Regions from separate parts of the Pseudoalteromonas sp. GABNS16E genome, predicted to be linked through region 2. Evidence: predicted binding sites of a transcription regulator. Region 2 holds the regulator's gene; the other holds the start of a gene.
What was found. The regulator sigma-54, encoded in region 2, starts transcription at its own class of promoters, with help from an activator protein. The targets are predictions, from matches to a motif close to GTTGGCACGNNNNTNGNNT.

Region 1 (3,966 bases), on a different contig from region 2:
CAAGATGATGGGCATGAAGTGTCGCTCAAAGATGGGCGCCTTATAAAGCTTGATATTACTGCGCTAGCGCCAGAGCCTGGGCAATTAATATTAATGACAGATTTAACAGAAACGCGCCGTTTGCAAAAGCGCGTAGCCCATATGCAGCGTTTGAGTGCGCTTGGTAAAATGGTGGCATCGCTTGCGCACCAAGTGCGTACACCGCTTTCGGCGGCTATGTTATATGCGGCCAATTTGGGCTCTAAAAAGCTACCAGAGTCATCACGGGATAACTTTCAAACTAAGTTAATGTCGCGATTAAAAGATTTAGAAACCCAAGTTAACGATATGCTGCTTTTTGCCAAAAGCGGCGAGCAACAAGTGGTTGAACAGGTTTCTATGCAGCAGCTTTTAAACGAGGTAAAACTAGGTGCCGATGCAATGGTGGCCTTAAATAACAGCTCACTTGTTGTTGAGCTACCAGAGCCAGACATAGAAATTACCGGTAATAAAACCGCGCTGGCCAGTGCTATTCAAAACCTTATTCACAATAGTATTCAAATTATTGGCAGCCAAGCCCAGGTGACATTAAAAGCGCAGCGCGATAGCAGCGAACCCGATACCGTGCGTATTAGCGTATGCGATAACGGCCCTGGTGTAGAGTTGAGCCAAATAGAGAAAATTTTTGAACCGTTTTATACCACAAAAAGCCAAGGTACAGGGCTTGGGCTTGCTGTTGTAAGCTCTGTGGCTAATGCGCATCAAGGACGTGTTGAAGTGGTTAATAATGCCAATGGTGGTGCATGTTTTAGTTTATTGCTGCCCATATGCACGGCCTCAACGCAGGAGAAAACAGCATGAGTAATACAATACTAGTGGTTGAAGATGATGCAGGTTTAAGAGAAGCACTCATAGACACGTTAGAAATGTCGGGTATTGCCTGTGTTGCAGCCGATAGTGCTGAGCAAGCCATGATCCAATTAAAAAAATCTGAGTTTTCATTAGTGGTCAGCGACGTGCAAATGGGCGCGATGAGCGGCCTAGATTTGCTCAGAAGCATTAAGCTTAACTACCCAGAACTCCCCGTATTAATGATGACTGCCTATGCAACGATTGATGATGCAGTAGAGGCAATGCGCTTAGGCGCAATTGATTATATGGCTAAACCATTTGCCCCTGAGGTGCTTTTAAATATGGTTAGTCGGTATTTACCCGAAAAGCCAAAAGACACTGACGGCCCAATTGTTGCCGACCCTAGCAGTATTGCGCTTTTAGAACTGGCGAGCAAAGTGGCGCGCTCAGATGCAAGTGTTATGGTGCTAGGCCCTAGTGGCTCTGGTAAAGAAGTGTTAGCGCGATACATTCACGATAAATCAAACCGATGCGATGCGCCTTTTGTGGCAATAAACTGTGCGGCTATTCCCGAAAACATGCTTGAAGCCACTTTATTTGGCTACGAAAAAGGCGCGTTTACCGGTGCAATACAAGCATGCCCAGGTAAGTTTGAACAAGCCCAAGGCGGCACCATATTACTTGATGAAATAACCGAAATGGACTTAGGGCTGCAAGCTAAGCTATTACGGGTATTGCAAGAGCGTGAAGTTGAGCGTTTAGGTGCCCGTAAAACAATTTCACTCGATGTAAGAGTACTCGCCACCAGTAACCGCGACCTAAAAGAAGCCGTTGCAGATAACCAATTTAGAGAAGACTTATATTATCGCTTAAATGTATTCCCCCTAATGTGGCGACCGCTCTGTGAGCGTCCAGGGGATATAATTGTATTGGCTAAGCATTTAATAGAGCGCCATTTAGTTAAAAGTAAAGAGCCGCTAGCAACGCTTGATAGTGCCGCTGAGCAAAAATTACTAAGCCATGCATGGCCTGGTAATGTACGCGAGCTTGATAACGTAATTCAACGTGCGCTTATTTTGCGAACGGGCAATGTAATTGGCGAACAGGCCATTTTTATTGAAAACTTAATGCAAGCGCCAATTAACAGTACGCCTACACAGGAGATAGCGGCTGAACAAGCGAACACTCCCAGTGGCGCGTATTATGATGACAAAATAACGCCTGCAGAGGCGAGTAGCTCCCTGCCTAATGTTGATACTGGCAGCTATAAAGATGAGCTAAAAGATAAAGAGCATAAAATAATATTAGAAACCCTAGCGCGCTGCCAAGGCAAACGTAAAGATGTTGCACAAACACTTGGGATCAGTCCGCGTACTTTACGTTATAAACTCGCGCAAATGCGCGATTTAGGTATTTCGCTGCCCGCATAACTTTATCCCTTTCTTCTATATAACCCTAAACTAACCACGCTTAGTTTAGGGTTGTCAAATCTCTGACTCTCAAAAATAATAGTTAACCTCATGTAATTAAAGGTTTATTTTTATGGCACACTTTGTGCTTTATTCCCTTTATGAACGTTAACTGCATTTGCCAGAGAAAATTATGAAAATTCAAAACAGCGCGCTATTTCAAGAAATGCAATCAATGGCTTTAGAAGCAGGCCATACAAATCAAATCAATAAGCTACCTACTCAAGCTCAGCCAACATCGTCTGCTCAATTTGGTGACTTACTAAGTGATGCATTAAACACGGTTAATGGCTTACAACAAGATGCTAAACAAAAAGTAGTGGCTGTTGAAATGGGTGATAGAAGTGTATCGCTTGCTGAGGCAATGATTGCCTCACAAAAATCGTCAGTGGCATTTGAGGCTACAGTACAAGTAAGAAATAAACTTGTTGAGTCATACCAAGAAATTATGAACATGCCTGTTTAAGTAGGTAGTGGAGAATTATTGTGGCGCAATCTAATCAATCAACAGATCTTGCTCTTGCTGGCGGCGGTATTGACCAAAGCGAAGATAACGAGCAACAAGAACAAAAGTCGGGCTACTTAAGCGCCTTAAATGGTGTTGATGTGCTTCGCCAAGTCACCCTTATTATTGCGCTGGCTATTTGTTTAGCTATTGCCATATTTGTGATTATTTGGGCACGTCAGCCAGACATGCGTCCACTTGGTAAAATGCCAACAGAGGAGCTGATCCAAACCCTTGATTTTTTAGATGCACAAAAAATTGACTACGAGCTAGACGGCAACGTAATTTCGGTTGATGAAAGTGAGTATCAAAACATTAAATTGCTAATGGCCCGTGAAGGCCTTGAGCAAGGTCCTACTTCAGGCACCGACATCATAATGCAAGATATGGGCTTTGGTGTTAGCCAACGATTAGAGCGTGAACGCTTAAAACACGGCCGCGAACAACAACTTGCCCGCACCATAGAAGAATTAAACAACGTAACACGCGCTAAAGTTTTATTAGCCATTCCAAAAGAAAACGTATTTGCACGCAGAGAGAAAAAGCCATCAGCCACAGTGGTATTGACTCTTAAGCGCGGCAGAATGCTTGATGGTGAAGAGATTGACTCAGTGGTTGATATGATTGCCTCTGCAGTACAAGGGCTTGAGCCTTCTCGTGTTACGGTAACAGATCAAAATGGCCGCTTACTTAATTCAGGCTCGCAAGACTCATTAGCAGCACGCTCTCGTAAAGAGTACGACATTGAAAGAAAGCGTGAGCAAGAGTATTTAGAAAAAATAGACAGTATTCTTATTCCTGTAGTTGGCTTGGGTAACTACACGGCGCAAGTTGATTTAAATATGGACTTTAGCTCAGTAGAAGAAACACAAAAGCGCTACAACCCAGACTTACCAGCAGTAAGAAGCGAAACCACATTTGAAGAGAACAACATTGGTGGCTTAGCGGTAGGTATTCCTGGGGCACTTACTAATCAGCCACCAATGAATTCAACTATTCCAGAAGTGGCAGGTCAAGGCAATGCTGGTACGGCAACGAACCCAAGCCGAGTGCATAAAGAGGCTACGCGTAACTTTGAGCTAGACACCACCATTTCGCATAAGCGCCAACAAACAGGGGTTATTCGCAGAATTAGCGTCTCGGTTGCCGTTGATTATGTGC
Region 2 (3,966 bases):
CGTGTTTCTGAAAAACGTTTGATCAGTGTTTGATCATCACTATCTAAATAAAACAGTGTGGGTTTAGCAAAGTCAGGAAGGTACTCGAGAATATCGTTAAATTCGTCTTGTTCTTTGGGGATATTACGAACATCTATACTAACGGCTATTTTGTCATAGTTATCTGAAACACTTCGCACTAAAGAGGGCAGTAAGTTGACCGGAATATTATCTACGCAATAATAGCCTAAATCTTCAACCACGCGTAAAGCAACCGACTTACCTGAACCAGAACGGCCGCTTATGATAATTAACTCCATTTATAGCCCTTAGTATTTACTACGATTGATCAACAATTACTTGATACAGCTCTGCATCGGTTTTAGCACTACGCAGCTGTTTACAAAATTCTTTGTTGCTCAGTTTATCAGCTATGGTTGCCAGAGTCTTTAGGTGCTGTTGGTTATCGCCATCTGGTACGATGAGTGCAACAAAAATATCAACAGGGCAGTTATCAATAGCATCAAAGTTAACAGGCGTGTCGCTAACAAGTACTAAAGCCAGCGGCTCTTCTACGCCACCCATTCTGCCATGAGGAATGGCGATACCCCGGCCAATGCCAGTACTGCCTAGCTTTTCTCTACTTGCCAGCGCATTAAGAATATCTTGTTGTGGTAAGTAGGGGAGCTTTTCATGAGCAAGCTCACTGATAAACTCTAAAATTCTTTTTTTACTACTAAAAAGGACCGCAGCTTTGCTGCAGTCCTGGCATACTAATGTACTTAATTTCATAATATTAGTGTCTAGCAAGCTTCTCTTTATGTTTTATGACTTGACGATCGAGCTTGTCAATCAACGAGTCTATAGCGGCATACATATCTTGGTGCTCTGTTGAGGCAAATAAATCTGCGCCACTTACATGAATAGTCGCTTCTGCTTTTTGGTTGAGTTTTTCTACATCGAGAATGACATGCACATTGCTAATATGATCTGAGTGCCTTTCTAGCTTTGCAAATTTATTATTTACATAGTCTCTAAGTGAATCAGTTACTTCTACGTGACGACCAGTTAGGTTTAGTTGCATAAGCATTTCCTCTTTGTTTTTTACGTCTTATATCAAACTCTTTCTCTGATTTGACGGTGGAATAGCTAGCGATTCACGGTATTTTGCTATTGTGCGTCTAGCTACTTTAATTCCTTGCTCTGCCAATATATCCGCAATTTTACTATCACTCAATGGTTTAGCTGAGTTTTCCGCGGCAATTAGCTTTTTAATTAGGGCACGTATTGCGGTTGATGAACACTCGCCGCCGTTTTCAGTGCTTACGTGGCTTGAGAAAAAATACTTAAGCTCAAAAATACCACGTGGCGTATGCATATATTTTTGCGTAGTAACACGCGAAATTGTCGATTCATGCATTTCTACCATTTCAGCAACATCGTTTAAAACCATTGGCTTCATGGCTTCGGGGCCATGTTCAAAAAATGCCTGTTGCTGTTTTACAATACAGTTAGTTACCTTAAGCAGCGTGTCGTTTCTGCTTTCAAGGCTTTTTATAAACCATTTAGCTTCTTGTAAGTGAGAGCGAATAAATTGGCTATCACCACTTGATTTTACGGTACGTGACATAGCCGCGTACTGACTATTTACGCGTATTTTTGGCATGCTATCTGGATTTAGCTCTACCACCCAGCGGCCTTTTATTTTTTTAACCGACACATCTGGTATTACATACTCCGACTCTTCCCTTACTATTGTATCTGCAGGTTTTGGGTTGAGGGTATGTATTAGGGTCATGACCTCTTTAAGCTCGTCTTCTTTAAGCTTAGTCTTTTTCATTAATGTACGATAGTCGCGTGCCGCTAATAGATCAATGTGATCGGTTAAGATCATTTTAGTTTGTTCTATAAAAGGGGTGTCTTTATCAAACTGGTTTAGCTGAATGCACAAGCACTCTTGTAAACTGCGCGCGGCTATACCTACAGGGTCAAATAACTGAATACGCTTTAAAACGGCTTCTATTTCATCAAGTTCAACTTCAACTTCGTCATCGTTTTCTTGGTTAAAGCTCTCTAAAATCTCTTCACAACTTAGCGTTAAAATACCCGAGTCATCTACAGCTTCTACAATGGCAATAGCAATGGCTTCATCAGTTGGGCTAAAAGGAGTAAGCTGAAGCTGCCACATTAAATACTCATGTAGCGTTTCAGTAGAGGCACCTTGATAAATAGACTCATCTTCCGGCATTGGGCCTGAGGATGCAGCAGGGGCTGCGCTCATGTACTCATCCCAAGTTACATCCATTGCCATATCATCGCTAACGGTGTCTTTATTTAAAGCTTCGCCACTGTCTTGCTCGTACTCGCTGGTTGTATCGTCAGCCGATGCGCTTACGGTTACATCATCCGTATCTGCTTTTTGTTCATTTTTTCCAGCCGACTCTTCCGTGTAATCTTGCTCTTCTACTTCTAATAGCGGGTTGCTATCAAGTGCTTCTTGTATTTCTTGCTTGAGATCCAATGTACTGAGCTGCAGCAAGCGAATCGCTTGTTGCAATTGTGGAGTCATTGTAAGTTGCTGGCCCATGCGCAGCTGTAATGATTGCCTCATGTATCTCTAACAATCCTTTTATGTTGTTATAATTAATATTAGCAGATGCTTGTAGGTGTGGCTTAAATGTTACAGCCTAAATTGCTCGCCTAAATAAACATCGCGTACAGTTTTGTCATTTAATACGTGTTCTGGGGTGCCAGATGCAATTAGCTCCCCATGAGAAACAATGTAGGCTTTTTCACAAACATCAAGGGTTTCTCTTACATTGTGATCGGTAATTAATACGCCAATGCCACGGTTTTTAAGATGTTCTATTATTTTCTTTATATCTAACACTGAAATCGGATCAACACCAGCAAAAGGCTCATCCAATAAAATAAATTTAGGGTTCGCTGCCAGTGCTCTGGCAATTTCTACACGGCGGCGTTCACCACCAGAAAGCGCCATACCTTGGCTATCGCGAATATGCTGAATACTAAATTCATCAAGTAAGTTGTTAAGCGTTTCTTCTCGTGCGGCTTTATTGAGCTCTTTACGCGTTTCTAAAATAGCCATTAAGTTTTGATAAACTGTCAGCTTTCTAAATATTGATGACTCTTGCGGCAAATAGCCAATGCCTAAGCGGGCGCGGCTGTGCATAGGTAATAACGTAATGTCGTTATCATCAATAGAAATTTTACCTTTGTCGCTAGGTACTAATCCTACAATCATGTAAAAGGTGGTGGTTTTACCTGCGCCATTAGGGCCCAATAAGCCAACAATGCTGCCGGCTTCTACTTCAAGGCCTACATTTTTTACAACTTGGCGGCCTTTATAGCTTTTTGCTAATAGTTCTGCTTTTAAGGTGCTCATGGTTGACCTTCGTTACCTGTTTTTTCTTTAATTTTTGCTTCAACAGGCACTAAAATTGTGTGGACACGATCCGTAGAGTTTTCGTCTTTTTCTGCGCTAATAAGCTGCTGCTGCATATCGTAGGTAATACTTTTAGCATTAATTTTTTGACCGGCTTGCGCGACTTCAGCATCGCCAACAAGCGTTAAAAATCGCTTTGCTACGTCGTAACGTACTTCGTTTGCACTGGCACTCATTACGGTACCATCGTCTTGTTTTTCTTCGAAGTAGGCTGGGCTGCCAGTGGCAATAAGGAGTTGTTTGTTATCCCCTAAGTCTTCACGTTTATGTACTTCGAGTCGGTCGGCTGTAATTTTGCGATTACCATGCACAATTTCGACGTTCTTTTCAAAAATACCTACGTTTTCTTTAAGTTGGCCTTCTTGACGGTCTGCACTAATAGAAATTTGATTTGCTGGCGGTTGAGCCGCAGGCTCAGCAGCAGAGGCGCTAAATGCAAGCATTAGCGATGGGATAATAAGTATTTTAGTGAGTTTATTGGTCATAATATATTGTTCGCGTATGGTTAATTAGTTTTATTA

Region 1: fliE (flagellar hook-basal body complex protein FliE) is a predicted target of sigma-54. The motif match lies at 2,373-2,391, and genes of this name have one in related genera.

What each region holds. Positions count from the first base shown of each region.
Region 1 covers NZ_JAQREZ010000021.1:24,155-28,120, forward strand. The annotation lists gene PSI06_RS10330 (sensor histidine kinase) at 1-840, shown strand, start outside; gene PSI06_RS10335 (sigma-54-dependent transcriptional regulator) at 837-2,261, shown strand; gene fliE (flagellar hook-basal body complex protein FliE) at 2,434-2,766, shown strand; gene fliF (flagellar basal-body MS-ring/collar protein FliF) at 2,787-3,966, shown strand, end outside.
Region 2 covers NZ_JAQREZ010000016.1:24,759-28,724, reverse strand. The annotation lists gene rapZ (RNase adapter RapZ) at 1-299, opposite strand, end outside; gene PSI06_RS08785 (PTS sugar transporter subunit IIA) at 319-771, opposite strand; gene hpf (ribosome hibernation promoting factor) at 776-1,063, opposite strand; gene PSI06_RS08775 (RNA polymerase factor sigma-54) at 1,091-2,590, opposite strand; gene lptB (LPS export ABC transporter ATP-binding protein) at 2,660-3,385, opposite strand; gene lptA (lipopolysaccharide transport periplasmic protein LptA) at 3,382-3,930, opposite strand; gene lptC (LPS export ABC transporter periplasmic protein LptC) at 3,920-3,966, opposite strand, start outside.